DNA from 2 places in the Duganella violaceipulchra genome. Region 1 is predicted to be linked to the other one. Evidence: predicted binding sites of a transcription regulator. Region 1 holds the regulator's gene; the other holds the start of a gene.
The links. The regulator NrdR, encoded in region 1, represses ribonucleotide reductase genes. The targets are predictions, from matches to a motif close to CACNANATNTNGTG.
Positions count from the first base shown of each region.

Region 2: KVP70_RS04850 (ribonucleoside-diphosphate reductase subunit alpha) is a predicted target of NrdR. The motif match lies at 2,182-2,195, and genes of this name have one in related genera.

Region 1 covers NZ_JAHTGR010000019.1:76,881-87,291, forward strand. The annotation lists gene ribD (bifunctional diaminohydroxyphosphoribosylaminopyrimidine deaminase/5-amino-6-(5-phosphoribosylamino)uracil reductase RibD) at 1-986, opposite strand, end outside; gene KVP70_RS27485 (GspH/FimT family pseudopilin) at 994-1,551, opposite strand; gene KVP70_RS27490 (type IV pilin protein) at 1,562-2,017, opposite strand; gene KVP70_RS27495 (pilus assembly protein) at 2,014-4,179, opposite strand; gene KVP70_RS27500 (pilus assembly PilX family protein) at 4,189-4,695, opposite strand; gene KVP70_RS27505 (PilW family protein) at 4,699-5,640, opposite strand; gene pilV (type IV pilus modification protein PilV) at 5,637-6,191, opposite strand; gene nrdR (transcriptional regulator NrdR) at 6,297-6,767, opposite strand; gene glyA (serine hydroxymethyltransferase) at 6,824-8,071, opposite strand; ZMP/ZTP riboswitch at 8,169-8,294, opposite strand; gene KVP70_RS27525 (SDR family oxidoreductase) at 8,459-9,208, shown strand; gene ybgC (tol-pal system-associated acyl-CoA thioesterase) at 9,386-9,799, shown strand; gene tolQ (protein TolQ) at 9,808-10,411, shown strand, end outside.
Region 2 covers NZ_JAHTGR010000002.1:416,272-426,682, reverse strand. The annotation lists gene KVP70_RS04850 (ribonucleoside-diphosphate reductase subunit alpha) at 1-2,007, opposite strand, end outside; gene ampD (1,6-anhydro-N-acetylmuramyl-L-alanine amidase AmpD) at 2,286-2,912, opposite strand; gene KVP70_RS04840 (sigma-54-dependent transcriptional regulator) at 2,909-4,426, opposite strand; gene KVP70_RS04835 (sensor histidine kinase) at 4,439-6,121, opposite strand; gene KVP70_RS04830 (PP0621 family protein) at 6,132-6,407, opposite strand; gene KVP70_RS04825 (cytochrome C assembly family protein) at 6,404-7,222, opposite strand; gene KVP70_RS04820 (ABC transporter ATP-binding protein) at 7,245-8,045, opposite strand; gene KVP70_RS04815 (ABC transporter permease) at 8,045-8,866, opposite strand; gene KVP70_RS04810 (ABC transporter substrate-binding protein) at 8,867-9,844, opposite strand; gene KVP70_RS04805 (substrate-binding periplasmic protein) at 9,919-10,411, opposite strand, start outside.

The DNA.
Region 1 (10,411 bases):
ATGCCTTGCGCATCGCCCAGCAGCATAGGCGCCAGGTAGACCAGCAGCTCGTCCACGCAGCCTTCGCGGATCATGGAACCGTTGAGCTTGCCACCGGCTTCGACGTGCAGCTCGTTGATCTGGCGGCGGCCCAGTTCGCGCATCAGCTCGGGCAGGTCGACCTTGCCGGAGGCATTGGGCAGCAGGATGATTTCCGCGCCGACAGCGCGCAGCGCCGCCTCCTTTTCGGGGTCGGCCACCGCCGCCGCGATCCATGTGCCGCCACCTTGCAAGATCTTGGCCGAAGGATCGATATCGAGCTTGCTGTCGACGACGATGCGGCGCGGCTGGCGCGGCGTTGCCACCGCGCGCACGCTGAGCTGCGGATCGTCGGCCTTGACGGTGCCGATACCGGTCAGGATGGCGCAGGCGCGGGCGCGCCAGGCGTGGCCGTCGGCGCGCGCTTCCGGCCCGGTGATCCACTGGCTGACGCCATTGTGCAGCGCCGTCATGCCGTCCAGGCTGGCGGCGGTCTTCATGCGCACCCACGGTAGGCCGCGCGTCATGCGCGAGAAGAAGCCGATGTTCAGTTCGTAGGCCTGTTCGGCCAGCAAGCCGGTGCTGACCTCGCTACCGGCGGCGGCCAGCTTGGCCATGCCCTGCCCGGCCACCAGCGGATTCGGGTCTTCCATCGCCGCCACCACGCGGCCCAGGCCGGCGCGCACCAGCGCGTCCGAGCACGGCGGCGTGCGGCCGTGGTGGTTGCACGGTTCCAGCGTTACGTAGGCGGTGGCGCCACGCACGTCGTGGCCGCGCGCCTGCGCGTCCTTCAGCGCCTGGATTTCCGCATGATCGCTGCCGGCCTGCTGGGTCACGCCGGCGCCGATCACCAGCCCGTCGCGCACGATCACGCAGCCAATGTGCGGATTTGGTGAGGTCGTGTACAGCCCCTTGGCGGCCCACTCCAGCGCCAGCGTCATGCCTTCGAGATCGTTGCTGATGTTCACGTTGTCCTTAGTCTATAGCGCTGGTGCAGCTTGCCCCGTCCACCGCCGGATCGCACACGCGCACCCGGCCCAGCATATTGATTTTGATGTTGCGCGTGCTGTCGCCCTGCGTCAGCGACAGCGTGCCCCAGCGCGCGGCCAGGCTGTTGCCGGCGCTGCAGGCACGCCCAGCAGCATTATAAGCAAGATATTGCGGCGTTGCGCCCGACGAAAAAACCGAGGCGAACCGGACGCCCTCTGCGATCGCACCATGCCGGAACAACAGCAACTCGCCAGGGTCGGGGCGGCGGTTGCCGTTCTCATCGATAAAGACCATCCAGCCCAAGCGCCAGGCGGCGCCGCCCGGCTCCAGCGGCACCAGCAGCACCTGGCCGCCGCGGGCGATGGCGTGTGAGCGGGTCAGGTTGATGGCCGCCACCAGGTCGTTGACGGCGACGCGCAACTGCTGGCGCTCCAGCGCGCTCCGGTAGTTCGGCACGGCGACACCGAGCAGTATCGTCGCCAACAACAGCACGATCAGTAATTCGACCAGGCTGAAAGCGGCGCTGAAGGGATGGCCTCGCATCGCGCGGTCCTCATGGCCAGCAATGAACCGACGGCCCGGTCGCCAGGCGCAGGCCGCTGCTGGTCAGCTTGAGTTGCCGGCAATCGTCGTCGCGAAAGCTGGCGTCAACCAGCGCGGTGCCCGGCGTGGCGATCAACTGCACGCATTGTGAGATCAGTTCGCCATCACAGGCCTTGCCTTCGATTTCATAGGCGCTGGTCGGCGCGCCGTTGCTGCTCCACCATTTGAACTGGCGGGCTTCCGGTTCCGTGATGGTGGACGAGAAGGCGATGTAGGTATTGGCCTGCGTGAAAAACCGTTCTTCCTGCTGCATCAGTTGCAGCAACGCGGCCTGCGCCTCGGAGCGGCGCGCACGGATAACATGCTGCTGAAAGCCCGGCACCACCTGCGCGGCAAGCACGGCCAGTATCACCAGCACGATCAGCAATTCGATCATGCTGAAACCCTGTCGGCGCGCCGGCCTCATTTGATCGCCTCGTGCAGCTCGCGCCAGTTGGCCACCTCGCGCCAGCTGAGCCGGCCGGACCGCGAGCGCACTTTGACGCCGCCCACTACGGTCACCTCACGCGCCGACGCGTTGACCACGGCATAGTCCTTGTCGACCGCAACCCGCCCCGTCGGATCGGGCAGGCCAATGCGCGACGATTGCGGCACCAATGAGGGCACGGCCGTATAGGTCGATTGCAGCACGCCGACGATAGGCGCGGTCGGCATGATGCTCGCCGTGCTGTGACCATCCGGCAGCCCGCTCAGCGCATCCAGCACGTAAGTGCGGCTGCGCGCGGCGTCACATTTATCCGCCCCCGGCAGCAGCGTATTGAACGCGACTTCACCGCCCACCAGCTTGCCGCTGCTGATGCTGCGTTCGCCCGTGCGCGCGGATTGCATAAAGTCGACATACCAACCTTTGCTGCCGGGCGCGATCTGCGCGCCGCTGATGCTGAACAGGTCCGCCGCCGAAGGCTCCAGCACGCGTTCGGTCAACTGGCGGCGGCCGGCAACGGCGTCCATCGGCACGGACAGGCTGTCAAGGATGGCGTAGAACGATTGCGCGCTAAAAGTCCCGGGCGCCAGGCCGGCCCGGTCGAACAGCATCCCCGTGCCAAACAGTAGCAGGTAGCCGCCGCCGGAGGCATAGGCCAACATGGGTTGTTGCGCAATCGGCTGTCGCCTGCCGTCGGCATCCCGGACGACGAACAAGGGCTTGGCGGCCGCGCCCGGCCAGGTATTGAAGTCAAAACGCCACAAATTGCCTTGCAGGTCGCCGGCGTAGGCATAGCTCAACGCGCCATCGCGGTCGGCGACCAGCACAGGCGCGCTCAGGGCGTTGGCCAGCGATGGGTCGGCGATCGGCGTGACAAGCCGGAAGTAGTTCACGTTGAGCGTCCACGGCGCATCGCGCGCCTTGTCCAACGCCAGCAGGAATAAGGCGCCCTTGCCCGCGCCGCTGGCATGGCCGTCGCTGGCATAGTTGTTCAGGCCGCTGGCAACGATGGCGAAGTAGCGGTAGACGGGCACGTCGGCGCCACGACTGATGCGCACCTTGGCAAGCTGCGGCAACGTGGTGACGTTGCCCATCATTCGATCGTCGCGGTCGGTAAATTCCCACAGCGCGGCGTTTTCGTTCAACGCGGCGGGATCGCTGATGTCCAGCGCGAACACACCTTGTGCGCCACCGCCCATGGCCGCGACCAGGACCGTGCGCCAATTGCCGCCGACCAGGGCGTCGCCGCTGGACGACGGGCCGTCGACGTAGGCGCGGTGTACGTAGTCGAGGCTGGGCAAGCGGTTCAGCACCGGCATCAGGGCATTGGGCAGATAGGCGTAGAGTTCGCCGCCCGTGCTGGCGTCGAAGGCGTGCAGCATGCCGTCGTTGGCGCCAAGATAGACCGTGGCGCGGCGGGTTTTGTGGCGCTCGCGAAACGCCAGGTAGCCTGCGTCCCGCGCAGCGCCCGACGGTGGTCCGACCAGCACCGGCGCGCTGTCGATCGAATCGCCGAGCACGCTGCTGCGGCGGCGGAACAAAGCGCCTTCATCGCTGCGGTCGCCGCGCAGGTAGGCCAGGCGACGCTCGCCCAGACCGTCGGCGGCGGCCGCATGCGGCGGCGGTGCCTGGTCAAGCAAGGCTTGCTGCGCCGCCGACAAGGCGGGCCATGTAAAGGGAACGCCTTCCAGCTTGCCGTCCGCCTGCACGATGGACGTGTAGAGTTTGCGCGCCGCAGGTTCGGGCATCGGTGCGCGCCCCGGTTCGCCGGTCAGGATGGCGCCGGCATCCCACAACGCCGCGACCGCACCCGGCAAGGCAGCGCCTGCCGGTGGCAAAGCGATGCGCTCAACATGCCCGCCCCAATCGCTAGCGTCTGGCGTGGCGCTCAGCAGGTCGCCTGCCGATCCGGCTGGCGTCGCAGCGCCCGTGGATGCCGCCAACAGCAGCGAAGGACCGGCGATCCGTGCGCCGGCACGGCACGCGGCGGTCAGCGGCTCGCTGGCGATATTGAGCACCGGCGGCGCTGCGCGTACACCGCCCGCCAGCATCGGCAGCACCATCAACAGCGCAGCGATCGCCATCCACGCCCACCACCATCGCCGGCCATGTCCGGGCAGCGTGGCACTGTTTGCAATGTGCATATCCCCTCCTCACTCAGGCTTGACGAACACCGTTTGCAAGACCAGCTCCGTGCCGGGCCTGGCGCCAAAACCGATCGCCGTCACGCGGTAGCAATAGCCGGCCGCGCCGCCGGCCGACGCGTCCTCGCCCGGCTGATGGCACTCCATGCGCTCGATCACATAGCGCGGCCGCTTGAACGGCAGTACGCCTTCGGCCGTCAGCATCGCCGCGCCGGTATGGTCGCCGTAACCCAGCGTGCAGGCGCCGCCGTCCTCGGCGCCGGACAAATCCACCCGCTGCCAGACCGGCGCCCTGTCGCAAGCGCTGGCCTCCGCCGTGCCGCTCCGGATATCACGTTCCGCATCCGCCAAGGCATCCTCCGCCGCCTGAAACGCCACATCCCGATCGCGCTCGCCACGCGCCGCCTTCTCACCCTGCAAGCTCATTTGCGCCGCCGACACGCCCAGCAGCATGGCCAGGATTAACATCATCAGGCACATCAACACAACCACGCCTCGCTGCCGTTGCGCCGCCATCAGCTAGCCGCTCCGATTGCGCAAGGCCACCGTCATGCCGACCAGCCGGCGCGCCCGCGTGCGCAGCGCAGGCGGCAGCGTCGCCTCCACGATGCGCACGCCTTCATCGTCGCCGTGCGCATCAGAATACGCGGGGCCAAACAGATCGAACCGCGTCGTCGCGGTATCCGCGCGGGTCTTGCTCTCGCCGTGCAACAGCAGCGCCACTCTGATGCTGCACACGCGTTTCCAATAGGTCTTGCGATGGAAGTCGCGCAAGCGCTCGCCCGGTGTGGCGCCGGACAGCAATAACGCGGCATCCATCGCATTGATATGGCTGGCGTTGACATACACGTTGGGAATGCCGTCGGCCGGCGTATCCGTATCGAGCCCATAAAGCACCTGGAAGGAATCGACGCCGCGCACGATGGCGTCCGCGCCCCAGCCGGAAGCGCCACGGTATTTGCAGCGCAGTTCGGCCTCGCCGGCGCCGTCGTCGGCGACATAGAAGATGCTCCAGCCGCGTGCATCGGCCGCGTCGGGAACGGCGACGCCGAAGCCGGCGCAGTTGAGGCTGGAACCATCGCCGTTGCCACCCACGCCCGAACCGGAAAAGCGCAGGGCCAGCACGTCGCTGCCGTGCGCCACGGCCGGCAAGGTCGCGGCGATATCCGCGCCGCCCCGGCTGATGCTGCGCGCGTCCAGTCCGGCAATGGATGCCGGCGCATCAGCTTCCAGCGCCACCGGCGCGGCAGTGCTATCCCAGTTGACATAGGCGCCTTGCCGTATCGCCCGCGCCATGATGTCGAGCGAATGGCGGCCACCGTCGTTGAGGCCGGCGTTCTGGCTGTGATTGCGGTAATTGCTGCCGGCCGACAGCAGCAAGCCGCTGGCCAACAAAGTCACGATCAGACCCAGCGCCACGGCGATGGCGAACTCAACGACGGTCCATCCGCGCGCGCTCATCGCGTCGCTCCAACCATCATGGCGACGGCCGGCGCGTAGCCGCCGCCCACATCCTTGCGCAGCGTGCCGTCCGGATTCTTGCCGCGCCATCCGACCTTGACCACCACCGGCGCGCCAGCAGCGCCGCCGCAAGTCCAGGCCAGCTTGCCGCTGCCGTCACGACAAACCAGTATGCGGCCCGCAGGCAGGTACTGGCCGACTTGAATTTTCGCCTCATACAGATCGAACATCGCCAACTGCGCGCTGTCGCACGCGCCGCCATAGCACAGGGCCGATGGCGCCGGCGGATCGGGTTCGGCCAGTGCATCGTAGTCCAGCATCAGATAGGGATTGGCGCCATCGGCCAGGTGCATTTGCGTGGCGTTGGCGCGCATGCGTTCGGCCAGACCGGCCGCCACGTAAGTCGCCTGCGACAACAGACTCGCCTGATGCCGCATGCGCAGGGCCGCCAGCTGCATCGCCACGCCGCCGACGATGCCAACCGCCAGCAACAGCACGGCGATCAGGATCTCCAGCAACGTAAAGCCACGCATATAGGCGCGTGTGCGCATGGCACACCTCCGCAAGTCGACAAGGACAGTGCTAGAAGTTAGCAGCGACTACTGCAGAGGATATGAGGTGTATCAAAGGTGCGCCAGCCGTAGGCCGACAAGAAACTAAGCCTTGCGTGGCTTGCGTTCCTGCCCGACTTCGGCAATCGCGTCCTGGAACTCGGCCAGGTCTTCGAAGTTTTTGTAGACCGATGCAAACCGGATATACGCGATCTTGTCGAGGCGCTTCAGTTCCTGCATCACCAGCTCGCCGATGTAGCCGGTGTCGACTTCGCGCTGGCCGCTGGTCAGCAGCTTTTCTTCGATCGACAGGATCGCCGCGTCCACGGCGGGCGCCGCCACGGGGCGCTTGCGCAAGGCCAGCGTCAGGCTGCCGCGCAGCTTGGCGGCCGCATACTCGGTGCGGCTGCCGTTCTTCTTGACCACATACGGCATCACCAGTTCGATGCGCTCATACGTGGTAAATCGTTTATCGCATTTTCCGCAGCGCCGGCGCCGGCGTATGGAATCCCCTTCCTCGGATACACGCGTATCGAGAACCTGGGTATCTTCATGCTGGCAAAACGGACATTTCATATTGGCGCTATTCGGTGACACGACACCGGCACAAGCCGGCGTCGCGGTACTACAGATTACTTGGCGTAGACAGGGAACTTGTCCGCCAGAACCTTCACGGCCGCTTTCACGCGGTCGATGGTCGCGGCGTCGTGCGGGTTGTCCAGCACGTCGGCGATCAGGTTGCCGACTTGTTCGGCTTCCGCTTCCTTGAAACCACGGGTGGTGAAGGCAGGCGAACCCAGGCGGATGCCGGAAGTCACGAATGGCTTCTGCGGATCGTTAGGGATGCCGTTCTTATTGCAGGTCATGTGCGCCGCACCCAGGATCGCTTCCGCTTCCTTGCCGGTCAGGTTCTTCGGACGCAGGTCCACCAGCATCACGTGCGACTCGGTGCCGCCGGAAACGATGCGCAGGCCGCGCTTGATCAGGGTCTTGGCCAGCACGTCGGCGTTGATGACGACTTGCTGCTGGTAAGCCTTGAACTCAGGCGTCAGCGCTTCCTTGAACGCCACTGCCTTGCCGGCGATGACGTGCATCAGCGGGCCGCCCTGGATGCCTGGGAAGATCGCCGAGTTGATGATCTTCTCGTGCTCGGCCTTCATCAGGATGATGCCGCCGCGTGGGCCGCGCAGCGATTTGTGCGTGGTCGAGGTGACGAAGTCGGCGTGCGGCACCGGATTAGGATACAGGCCGGCGGCGATCAGGCCGGCGTAGTGCGCCATGTCGACCATGAAGTAAGCGCCAACGGCTTTGGCGACGGCAGCGAAACGCTCGAAGTCGATCTTTTTCGAGAACGCCGAGGCGCCGGCGATGATCAGCTTAGGCTTATGTTCCTTGGCCAGCGCTTCCATGGCGACGTAGTCGATGTCTTCTTCGGCGGTCAGGCCGTAGGAGACGACGTTGAACCACTTGCCGGACATGTTCAGCGGCATGCCGTGGGTCAGGTGGCCGCCTTCGGCCAGCGACATGCCCATGATGGTGTCGCCTGGTTTCAGCACGGCGAAGAACACGCCCTGGTTGGCTTGCGAACCCGAGTTAGGTTGCACGTTGGCAGCTTCCGCGCCGAACAGCTGCTTGACGCGGTCGATCGCCAGTTGCTCGACGACGTCGACGTACTCGCAACCGCCGTAGTAGCGCTTGCCTGGGTAGCCTTCGGCGTATTTATTGGTCAGCTGCGAACCTTGCGCTTCCATGACGGCTGGCGAGGTGTAGTTCTCCGAGGCGATCAGTTCGATGTGATCGTGCTGACGGGTGTTTTCTTTTTGAATTGCGCCGAACAATTCCGGGTCGACGTTGGCGAGGGTGTGATCTTTTGCGAACATGTAAAAACTCCAAATGAATTGAGTAACTTGTTACTGGCAGGTGGATCGAATGAGGGAAGCCGATAGCGGACAGGCAGCCTCTTCGTGCATTTCCATCGATGGCTGCCCAGGCGAACGGCTGATGAAATCTCACGTTTCCCGGTGGATGCCCACCTTTCGCCGACCGGTCGCCACGCACCAAAATGGTGATGACCGAAGCTTTTCGCCAGTTACGTGAGACGTAATGGAAGCCTGATTGTAATTTATGCGCCAGCTTTGAGCAAGGAAATGATTGCTTAAAAGGCAATCTTATGCCGATTTTGATAGGAGAGATAAGCCATACTGCCATTTCGGCTACACTTGACCATCGTTTCCACACTCGCTTTTACTTAACTGCAAGGATAGATCATGATCGTCTTCATCACGGGCGCCACCGCCGGCTTCGGCGCGGCAATGGCCCGCACTTTCGTCCAGAACGGCCACAAGGTCCTGATCAGCGGCCGCCGCGCCGACCGCCTGCAGGCGCTGTCGGCCGAGCTGGGCGCGGCCGCCCACCCGGTCGTGCTGGATGTGACCGACAAGGCCTCGATCAAGGGCGCGCTGGACGGCTTGCCGGCCGAATGGGCGCAGATCGACGTGCTGATCAACAATGCCGGCCTGGCGCTGGGCGTCACGCCGGCGCATGAATCGTCGCTGGACGACTGGGACACCATGATCGCCACCAATTGCAGCGGCCTGGTCGCCATGACCCGCGCCGTGCTGCCTGCGATGGTGGCGCGCGGCAGCGGCACCATCATCAACCTCGGTTCGGCGGCCGGCGATACGCCTTATCCGGGTGGCAATGTGTACGGCGCCACCAAGGCCTTCGTCGAGCAGTTCACGCTGAACCTGCGCGCCGACCTGGTTGGCACCGGCGTGCGCGCCACCAACATCGCGCCCGGCCTGTGCGGCGGCACCGAATTCTCCAACGTCCGCCTGAAGGGCAACGACGCGGCCGCGGCCAAGGTCTACGAAGGCACCGAGCCGCTGACGCCGGAAGACATCGCCAACACCGCCTACTGGATCGCCACCCTGCCCGCCCACATCAACATCAACCGCATCGAAATGATGCCGACCTGCCAGGGCTACGGCCCGCTGACCATCAAGCGCAACCTGTAACTATTTGCACTGGCGAATCGCTTCAGCCCTGAAGCGATTCGTAAGCGGTTGTTACAAGCCTTGGCAAGTTGCCGGGAAAACGCTTTACTATCGCAAGTGCAATCTTTTGCGCGCAGTTCAACGACAACAATAAAATCGCGTAGAATGTTGCTCACTCTCACTAGTAGTCAAAATAACATGCCAGCAGAGTTTATCTGGAACGTACGGGTCTATTACGAAGACACCGACGCCGGCGGTATCGTCTATTACGCAAACTACCTCAAGTTCTTTGAGCGCGCCCGCACCGAATGGCTGCGCGCCATCCACGTCGAACAACATGCCCTGCTGCAGGAACACGACGCCATGTTCGTCGTCAAAAGCGTCAGCGCGGAGTATCATGCCCCTGCCAGGTTGGACGATGTACTAAAATTAACACTTAGTATCGAAAAGCTAGGCCGCGCCTCCATCCAGTTCGTGCAGCAAGCGTGGTGCGGCGAGCAGTTGCTGAACACCGCCCGAGTCAAGGTCGGCTGCGTCGGTTCGGACCTCAGTCCGCGCGCCGTGCCACCGTCGGTTGCAGAAAAAATGCGTAGCACCATTAAAACAGACTGAACCCATACATGAACGTCACCCAAGACCTCTCCTTCCTGTCTCTCATCACCAACGCCCACCTGATCGTGCAGTTGATCATGGCGCTGTTGTTCGTCATCTCGCTGACCAGCTGGACCTACATCTTCAGCAAGATGTTCGCGGTGCGCTCGGCGCGCCGCCTGACCATCGAATTCGAGAAAACCTTCTGGGCCGGCGGCAACCTGCATGCGCTGCACCAGAACGCCGGCAAGGACCGCGCCAACAACGGCCCGCTGGCGCGCATCTTCGAAGCCGGCATGGGTGAGTTCATCAAGAGCAAGGCCGCCTACACCGCCGCGCGCGAAAGCATGGACGCCGGCGCGGTGCTCGACGGCGCCCGTCGCGCCATGCGCGCCGCCTTCCAGCGTGAGATGGACGTGCTGGAATCGCACCTGGCCTTCCTGGCCTCGGTCGGTTCGGTGTCGCCGTACATCGGCCTGCTCGGCACCGTGTGGGGCATCATGAACGCCTTCCGCGGCCTGGCCAATGTGCAGCAGGCCACGCTGGCCGCGGTCGCCCCCGGCATCGCCGAAGCGCTGATCGCCACCGCCATCGGCCTGTTCGCGGCGATCCCCGCCGTGGTGGCGTACAACC
Region 2 (10,411 bases), on a different contig from region 1:
CAGGCAGTCCTGGAAGCCCATCACGCCCAGGCCCACCGGACGGTGACGCATATTAGCGTTGCGCGCTTTGTCGACGGCGTAGTAATTGATGTCGATCACATTGTCGAGCATGCGCATCGCGGTGCGGATGGTCTTCTTCAGCTTGACGTGATCGAGCTTGCCCTCTTTCATATGGGCCGGCATGTTGACCGAACCCAGGTTGCAGACGGCGATTTCGTCAGGACCGGTGTTGAGCGTGATCTCGGTGCACAGGTTGGAGCTGTGGACCATGCCGACGTGCGACTGTGGCGAACGGATGTTGCATGGGTCCTTGAAGGTGATCCATGGGTGGCCGGTTTCGAACAGCATCGACAGCATCTTGCGCCACAGGTCCAGCGCGGCGATCTTCTTGAACACGCGGATTTCGCCGGCGGCGGCCTTGGCTTCGTAGCCCAGGTAGGCTTTTTCGAAGGCCTTGCCGACCAGGTCGTGCAGGTCAGGGGTGTCCGATGGCGAGAACAGGGTCCAGTCGCCTTTTTCCATCACGCGCTTCATGAACATGTCCGGAATCCAGTTGGCGGTGTTCATGTCGTGGGTGCGGCGGCGGTCGTCGCCGGTGTTCTTGCGCAGGTCCAGGAACTCTTCGATGTCCATGTGCCAGGTTTCCAGGTAGGCGCAGACCGCGCCCTTGCGCTTGCCGCCCTGGTTGACCGCGACGGCGGTGTCGTTGACCACTTTCAGGAACGGCACCACGCCTTGCGACTTGCCGTTGGTGCCCTTGATGTGGGCGCCCAGTGCGCGCACCGGGGTCCAGTCGTTACCCAGGCCGCCGGCGAACTTGGCCAGCAGGGCGTTTTCCTTGATGGCGTCGTAGATGCCTTCCAGGTCGTCCGACACGGTGGTCAGGTAGCACGACGACAGCTGCGAACGCAGGGTGCCCGAGTTGAACAAGGTCGGGGTCGACGACATGAAGTCGAAGGTCGACAGCAGGTTGTAGAACTCGATGGCGCGCGCTTCGCGGTCGCTTTCGTTCAGGGCCAGGCCCATGGCGACGCGCATGTAGAACGCCTGCGGCATCTCGATGCGGACTTCGCGCACGTGCAGGAAGTAGCGGTCGTACAGGGTTTGCAGGCCGATGTAGCCGAACTGCAGGTCGCGGTCGGCGACCAGCGCCTTGGCCAGGCGGGCCAGATCGAACTCGGCCAGTTTGACGTCCAGCAGTTCGTTGGCGATGCCCTTGGCGATGTATTGCGGGAAGTAGCTCACGTATTCGGCGGCGGCGGCGCCCTGCGCGACTTCCTTGCCGAAGACTTCCTTGCGGATCGTGTGCAGCAGGATGCGGGCCGTCACTTGCGAGTAGGCCGGGTCTTTTTCCATCAGCGCGCGGGCGGCCAGGATGGCGGACTTGTGCAGCTCTTCGACCGGAACGCCGTCGTACAGGTTCTTCAGCGTCTCGGCCAGGATGGCGTCGGCGTCGACGTGCTTTTCCAGGCCGATGCAGGCGGCGTTGATCAAACCGGTGACGCGGCTCATGTCCAGCAGCTTGCGCTCGCCGTTTTCAACCACGTGGATCTGCGGCGCGTCGATCGCGGCGGAGGCGCCTTGCGCTTCCTTGGCGGCGCGGCGCTCTTCCATATGCTTGGCGCGATACAGCACGTAGGCGCGGGCGACATCGTGTTCGCCGGAGCGCATCAGCGCCAGTTCAACCTGGTCTTGCACGTCTTCGATGTGGAAGGTGCCGCCCGATGGCTGGCGGCGCACCAGCGCGGTGACCACGCTGGCGGTCAGCTGTTCTACCAATTCGCGCACGCGCGCCGAAGCTGCGCCCTGGCCGCCGTTAACGGCCAAAAAGGCCTTGGTCACGGCGATGGCGATTTTCGACGGTTCAAACGCGACGACCGCGCCGTTACGGCGGATGATGCGGTAGTCACCGAGGTCGCTGGCGGCCGTGACCGGGCTGCTGGCGGTGCTCGCAGCGGCTGCTGGTACCAGCGCTGGATTGATGGTGATGTCTTGAGTAGATTGCATTTAAGCTCCCCGATAACAGCGTGCAGTCAGTGCTGCGCGACGTAATGTTGTATGAAAAAAGGCCAAAATGAAGCGACCGGCCAAAACCTGCCTGGCTGGTTAAACTGCAATAAAATGGGTGGTGAACTGGCCTTGTCGGCTTGTAAATAGTTTAAGAACCAGTGTCATGAGAACTACTATATCTAGTGATTGGTGTGAATCGATACACTGATTGTAGTGGTCAGGTCAGGGTAAGACAAGTGGAAATTTTGCCTTAAAGGGCAATTTTTCTGTTGACTTTACGGAAGCCCTTTTGCAAAGCGTAGTCCGGCGCTAGCGCCCACTAACGCGAGCTCTTCCGCTGCCTTTTGATTAAGCAGGGCCTGCCAGCTTTTCCGATAACATTCCCAATCAAACAACGGTCCCGGATCGGTTTTCCGGCCCGGCGCGATGTGTTCATGGCCCTGCACATCGGTCAGCGGATAGCGCGTTTGCAGCGCCAGCGTCAGCGCCGCCAGCGCCTGGTACTGGGCCGGCTCGTAGCCGCTGTCGTCGGTGCCCTCCAGCTCCACGCCGATCGAATAATCGTTGCACTTCTGCCGTCCCCGGAACGACGACAGCCCCGCGTGCCAGGCCCGTTCGTTGGCAGAAACATACTGCACCACGCGGCCGTCACGGCGGATGAAAAAATGGCTCGACACTTTCAACCCCCGCAGGTCGGCGAACGAGGGGTCAGTATTATAGTCCAAGCGGCCGCTGAACAGGTCGGACACGTGCGGACCGCCGAAACGCCCGCCCGGCAGCGAGATGTTGTGGATCACCAGCAGCGTGATGTCGGCCGGGTCGGGACGGCAGTCGGCATGCGGACTGTCGTAGCGCAGCGCCGGCAGCCACCAGCCGTCCGCGCCCAGTGCCGGCGGCGTCACGCCTCCGGCTCCTGGATGTTCAGCTTCTGCATCTGGTAGCGCAGCTGGCGGAAGCTGATGCCCAGCAGCTGGGCGGCCTGGGTGCGGTTGAACTGGGTCTGCGCCAGCGCCCGCAGGATGATGTCGCGCTCGACCTGGTTCAGGTAGTCCGGCAGGCTGCTGGGCAGCGCGTCCAGGTGCGGCAACGGCAGCGTACCAGTGGCGGGCGGCGCCGGCTCGGCCGGCGGCGGCGACGGCAAAGGCGCCACGCCCAGCGCGGCGGCCTCGGTGGCGGCCAGGTTCCAAGTCGACAGCGGCAGCGCCGGCGTCGGCAGCGGCACGCTCGCTTCAACCATGCGCGCGCCCTTCAGCGCCAGGTCGGCCACCTCGATCACGCCGTCGTTGGCGAAGGCCAGCGCCCGCTCCAGGATGTTTTCCAGCTCACGCACATTGCCGGGAAAGGAGTAGCCGCGCAGCGCATCGAGCACACCCTCGCCCAGCCGCACCTGGTGTTCGAAGGTGCCCAGCCGGTCCAGGATGGCGCCGGTCAGCACGGCCAGGTCGTCGAGCCGTTCGCGCAGCGGCGGCAGGCTCAGTTCAATCACGTTCAGGCGGTAGAACAGATCCTGGCGGAAGCTGCCCTGCTCCACGCACTGCGCCAGGTTCTTGTGGGTCGCACTAATAATACGCACGTCGACCGGCTCCTCGGCGGTGGCGCCGATCTTGCGCACGCGCCGCTCCTGGATCGCCCGCAGCAGCTTGACCTGCATCGCCAGCGGCAGGTCGGCCACCTCGTCGAGCATCAGGGTGCCGCCGTTGGCCGCCTGGAAGAAGCCGTCCCGCTCATCGGCCGCGCCGGTGAAGGCGCCCTTGCGGTAGCCGAAGAACTCGGCCTCCATCAGCGCCTCCGGAATGGCGCCGCAGTTGACGGCGATGAAGGGCTTGCCGTTGCGCGAACTCTGGGCGTGGATCTCGCGCGCGGCCAGTTCCTTGCCGCTGCCCGATTCGCCGTTGATGGCGATCGGCGCCATCGAGCGCGCCAGCCGCGCGATCTGCGCGCGCAGCGCCTGGATCACGGCCGATTCGCCCTTCAGCCGGCTGGCCGCCGGTTCGGCGCTGGGCGCTTCGCCCGGCGGCGGCTCGGCGTTCAGCCGCAGCGCCGACTGCACCATCACCCGCAGCTGGTCCAGCGCCACCGGCTTGGAGATGTAGTCGAAGGCGCCGGCCTTGAGCGCGATGACGGCGTTGTCAGCGCTGCCGAAGGCCGTCACCACCGCGATCGGCGTGTTCTTGTAGGCGGCGCTCACTTCGCGCACCAGCTCCAGCCCCAGGCCGTCGGGCAGGCGCATGTCGGTCAGCACCAGCTGGTACTCGCGTTCCGGCGTGGCCAACAGGCCGCGCGCCTGCGCCAGCGTGGCGGCGCTGTCGACGTCCAGGCCCATTTTCAGCAGGGTCAGTTCCAGCAGCTCGCGCAGGTCGGCCTCGTCGTCGACCACCAGCACGCGGGGCGCGCGTTGGGAACCTCTAGCACTCATCGAACAGCCTTTCTACGTCTGCGCCGGATGGGCGAAGGTGATTACAAATCGCCCGCGCGAGCGGGGAGTCCCATCGGGGCTGGCTTTGATATCAAAACGATATTCGTAGTCCAGCCGCGCCTCGTTATTCAAACACAATTCGCGCGCCAGATATAGTCCCAGCCCCGTGCCCTTGCTGGATGTGGTGTAAAACGGCTCAAACAGGTGGGCGCGCACCTCGGGCGAGATGCCGGGGCCGTCGTCCTGCACGTGCAGTTCCATCCTGTGCGCCTTGTCGCTCACCAGCTCCATGCGGATCGAGTCCGGCCCGCCGCTGGCGTAGCGCACCGCGTTGTTGAGCAGGTTGAGCACCACCTCGCGCAGGTGCAGCGCGTCGAAGCGCACCAGCGTGCCGGCCGGCGCCGAGGCGCCGATGATGTCCGGCGTCAGGCCGTGGGTCTCGATGAATTCGGTTTTCAGTTCGGCCAGGAAGACGTCCAGCGCCAGCGGCTCGCTGTGCGGCTGCACCTTGCGCGACAACTGCAGGATGTCCTCGACCATGCGGTTGACCCGCGCCACGTTGTCGCCGACGATCTTCAGCAGCCGCAGGTGGACCGTGCTGTCGAGGTCCTCGCCCAGCAGCGCGGTGGCGTGGCCGATGGCCGACAGCGGATTGCGCACCTCGTGCGCGATGCTGGCGGTGAGCCGCCCCATCGACGCCAGCTTCAGTTGCTGCGCCTGGTTTTCGATGCCGGTCACGTCCTGCAAGAAGATCACGCAGCGCTCGGTGCCCAGGCCGGCCGTGTTGACCGCCGCGAAGCGCACCTTCAGATGCGCGGCCAGGTCGCGGCGCGCGCTCCAGGCGGCCGTCACGTCCTGCAGCGCCGCCTCGGCGTATGGCTTGATGGTGACGTAGGAGGTGCTGCGCGCGGCGTCGGCGCGCCACTCGGCATAGGCTTGCGCCAGCGGCGCCAGCGCGGCGGCGGCCGACAGGTGGAACTTCATCTCGGGGCCGACCATGCCCAGCATCTGCTGCGCCGCCGGATTGCCGGCGAACACCTGGCCGTCGGGATCGACCACCAGGATGCCGTCGCCGACGTTGGCCATCACCAGCCGGTTGACGGCCTGCTGCACGCCGATCTCGACGCCGCGCTGGATCGCCAGTTCCTCCTGGCCGATCAACTTGGCCGCCATGCGGTTGACCACCAACACCGCGGCGAAGAAGGCCGCGCCGAACAGGCCCGCCTGCAGATAGGGCTGGTCGCCCTCCATCATGAACACCCGCCAGGTCGATTCGGCCAGCATGAACAGCGCCACCAGCGCGGCGCAGAACAGCGACAGCATCAACGGCGCCAGGATGGCCGAACCGGCCAGCGGGAACAGATAGAGGATGGCCAGGCCGCTGCGCAAGCCGCCGCCGGCCATGTACAGCAGCGAGATGATGGCCAGGTCGCAGGCGATCTGCGACAGCAGCTGCAACAGGAAGCGGCGCTGCCAGTAGACCGCCGTCAGCGCGAACACGATCGCCAGGCCGAGGTAGATCAGGCAGATCTGCAGGTAGAGATAGGGGCCGGAGGCGCGCAGGCCGTGGTTGTCGAAGCTGAGGTAGACCAGCAGCACCAGCGCGATCACCACCCGGGTCGCGTTGAGCGTCTGCAACGAACGCCAGAAGGTTGCGCGCGATTCGGCCGACAGGGCTTGCAGGCGCGCGATCACGCGCTATGCCTTATGCGGCCGGCAGCGTGGCGTGGGCCGCGCTGCAATAGTCGCGGCCGCGCGCCTGCACGGATTCCGATGCCGGATAGAAGATGCCGCAATGGGCGCACTGCAGCATGGTCTCGGCCTCGGCCACGACCTTTTCACTGGCGCGCGCGCCGCCGCCGGCAGGCTGCTGCGGCTCGCGGAACTGCTGCTGGTGGCGCTTCTGCGCCTCGCGGATCTTGCTGCGGACGGCGAAGATCACCAGGAACACCAAGGCCAACCAAAAGATAATACGGCTCATGCCCAACCCTTATGCAAAACCACTTCAAACACAAAACGACTGCCGACGTAGGCCAGCAACAAGGTGGCGAAACCGGCCAGGGTGAAGCTCAGCGCGGTCTTGCCGCGCCAGCCGCGGAAGCGGCGCCCCGCCAGCAGCGAGGCGAACAGCACCCAAGACATCAGCGTGAACACCGACTTGTGGTCCCACTTGAGGGCCTGGCCGAACAGCTGTTCGGAGAACACGATACCCGATAACACCGTCAGACTGAGCAAAGCGAAGCCGATACCTATCATGCGGAACAACAGTTTTTCCATCGTCAGCAGCGCCGGCAGGCGATCCAGCGCGCCGGACATGAAGCTCTTGCTGTCGGTGCCGGCATGCAGGCGCTTTTCCTGCAAGGCCATCAGCACCGCGTGGAAGGCGGCCACCGTCAGCGTGCTGTAGGCCAGCGTGGCGATGGCGATGTGCCAGCCGAACAGCGGCGACTTGTCCTCCAGCGGGATCACGCTGCCGGGGAAACCCACCTGCAGCGCGGCCGCCAGCGCCGCGTTCGGCATGACCAGGCGGCGCATGCCGTCCAGGCTGAAGTTCTGGTTTTCGATCCAGTACGCGGCCACCGACACCCACAGCGCCGACGACAGCATGGCGGCGAAGCCGATGCGGATCGAGCCGGCGCTGGTGCCGGGGAAACCCGCCACCTCGGACCACAGGCCGGCGCCGTGCAGCAGCCAGGCGGCGGCCGTCAAGCCGGAAATCAGGACGGCGCGGCGCGACGGCAGCACCGCACAGAGGAGGTACAGCGCGATGGCTGCGAAGAGTAAGGAAGTCTGCATGTCCTTCAGTTTACACCATCGCTCAGTCGACGGCTGCCATGCGCAGCTCGTCGTTGTGATGGCGTTGCTGTTCTTCCATCACCAGTTGGCCCAGTTCGCGCTTGAGGGCGTTGAACTCGGCGGAGGCCGGATCGCGCATGCGCGGCAGTTCCACCACCAGGTCGCGCTTGACGGTGCCGGGACGGTAGGTCATCACCACGATGCGGTCGGCCAGGTAGATCGCCTCCTCGATGCTGTGGGTGACGAAGATGATGGTCTTCTTCAGCTCGGCCCAGATGCGCAGCAGCTCGTCCTGCAGGTTGCGGCGCGTCAGCGCGTCGAGCGCGCCGAACGGCTCGTCCATCAGCATGATCGGCGAGTCCAGCGCCAGCACGCGGGCGATGGCGACCCGCTGGCGCATGCCGCCCGACAGGTCCTTCGGGAAGCGGTGCTTGAAGTCGCTCAGCGACAGCATGCCCAGCAGCTGGTCGACCTTGGCCGTGATCTGCGCCTGCGGCAGGCCCTTGATTTCCAGGCCGAAGGCGATGTTCTTTTCCACCGTCATCCACGGGAACAGCGCGTATTCCTGGAACACCATGCCGCGCTCGGGACCGGGCGCCGTCACTTCCTTGCCGTCGGCGATGATGCGGCCGGCGCTGGGCAGCGCGAAGCCGGCGATCGCGTTCAGCAGCGTGGACTTGCCGCAGCCCGACGGCCCCAGCAGGCAGACGAACTGGCCCTGCGGGATTTCCAGCTCGATGTCCTTGAGCGCCACCAGTTGGCGCTGATCGGCGGTCTGGAACACCTTGCTGACCTTCGATACGACGATGTGGGACGGGTTCATCAGTTCTCCAGGCCGCGGTGCCAGCGCAGCAGATGGTTGTTCAGCTGGTTGACGGCGGTGTCGATGATCAGGCCGATCAGGCCGATGGTGATCATGCCGGCCATGATCTTGTCCGACCAGAAGTACTCGCGCGCCTCCAGGATGCGGAAGCCCAGGCCGTTGTTCACGGCGATCATCTCGGACACGATCACCACGATGAAGGCGGTGCCGATGCCGATCCGCACGCCGGACAATATATACGGCACGGCGGCCGGCAGTATCACCCGCAGGAACATGGTGCTGCCGCCGGCGCCGAGGTTGCGCGCCGCGCGCAGGTAGATGCTGTCGACCTGGCGCACGCCGGCGATGGTGTTCATCAGCACCGGGAAGAAGGCGCCCAGCACGATCAGGAAGATGGCCGGCGGATTGCCCAGGCCGAACCACAGGATCGACAGGGGGATGTAGGCGATCGGCGGAATCGGCCGCAGCAGCTGCATCAGCGGGTTGAGCCAGGCGTACACGGTCTGGCTGGCGCCCATCACCAGGCCCAGCGGCAGCGCCAGCGCGGCGCCGATGGCGAAGCCGACCACCACGCGGTACAGGCTGCCGAGGGCGTCGACGATCAGCTCGCCCGACACGGCCCACAGCAGCCAGCTGCCCTGCTCCGGGCTGTACGGCTGGATCGGCAGCAGATAGGCGATCCAGCGTTCCAGCACCGCCAGCGGCGACGGCAGCATCTGCGGATTGACCCAGCCCTTCATCGACACCAGCTGCCAGACGCCGATCGCCAGCGCCGGCACGATCAGGCCGACACCGGCCTCCTTCAGCTTGAACTTGGCCATTTACTTGACGCCCAGGCTTTTCTTGGCGGCGTCCAGCAAATCGGTCTTGACCCATTCCCTGGCGGCCGGCGGCTTGCTCATGCGGCCGACGCCGGTCTTGAACATGACGTCGGTGGTGATCTGGATGTGCTCGGGCGTGATGTCGTAGGAATACGGCGAATTGCCGATGGCGTCGTCGAAGTCGTCCTTGCTGATCTGGCCCTTGAATACCGTCTCGCGCACATACTTCTCGGCCACGGCCGGCTGCTCGATGAAGGTCTTGGTGGCCTCGACGAAGCAGCGCATGAACTTCTCGGCCAGCGGGCGCTTCTCCTTGTAGAACTTCTCGGTCATCACCATGGTGCGGATCGGCTCGCCGATCGGGGTGTCGTAGGGCTTGAGGATCTCGTTGCCGTAGCCCTTGTTGATCGATTGCGAAGACTGCGGCTCGGAGTTCATCATGGCGTCGATGTTCTTGCCCAGCAGCGCCTGGTTCAGGTCGGCGTAGGCCAGGTAGATCAGCTGCACATCCTTGCCCGGCTGGTCGGACGCGGACAGGCCGGCCTGTTGCAGCTCGGCCAGCAGCAGCACTTCCTGGATGCCGCCGCGCGTGACGCCGACCTTCTTGCCCTTGAGGTCCTTGACGCTTTTCAGCTTCAGGTCGGCGCGCCCGACCAGGCGTGCGCCGCCCTTGGCGAAACCGGCGACGACGAAGATGGGCGCGCCGCTGGCGCGGCCGGAAATGGCCGCCTCCGAGGCGGTGGTGCCGACGTCGAGCTCACCGGCGATAATCCCCTGCATCACGTCCAGTCCCTTGGCGAACACCCGTTCCTCGACCTTGATGCCGCACTTGGGGGCGATCTCCTTGATGTAGGAGACGGCGCCGTAGTGGGCGAACTTCAGGTTGCCGAGCCGGACAACCTCCTGCGCCTGCGCGGCGCCGACTGCGGCCAGCAGGGCGGCGATGCTCAAGGTCTTGCCGATAGCGTTCAGATTCATCCATCTCTCCTGTCGTGGTGGTAGCGCTTGGAAATGCAGATCATACCAAGCCGGCGATGAGTTGCCTATCGCCGTCAATCCTTCAGGTATTTGTCGTAGATCGCCCGGTAACGGCCGCTCTTGTGCAGCTGCGCCAGGCCGGCGTTGAAGTCGTCGCGGATGGCGGCGTCGCGGAACACCGGGCGGTAGTCGTTGGGGTCGGCGCGGATGAAGCTGTGCTCGTCCAGCGCCGGCATCACGAAGCCCGGCTGGCGCTGCTTGAGCAGGCGCGTGTAGTACTGGAAGATGCTGCGGTCGCTCAGCACCACCTCGTAGCGCCCCAGCGCCAGCAACTGCGGCTGGGCCTCCTGGTGGTTGTTCTCGACGTAGTCGGGGCTGGAGACCAGCGGCTGCAGCCAGTTCGGGTAGCGCGCGGCGGCGCCGACGAAGGCGATCACGCTGCGGCCCCGCAAGTCCTGCGGCTTGCGCAACTGTATCTTGCGGCCGGCGAGCGTGTAGAACACATTGTCGTAGATGACCGGCGCGGCGCCGTAGTGGCCGCCGTAGCGCGTCATGTCCTCGCCGACG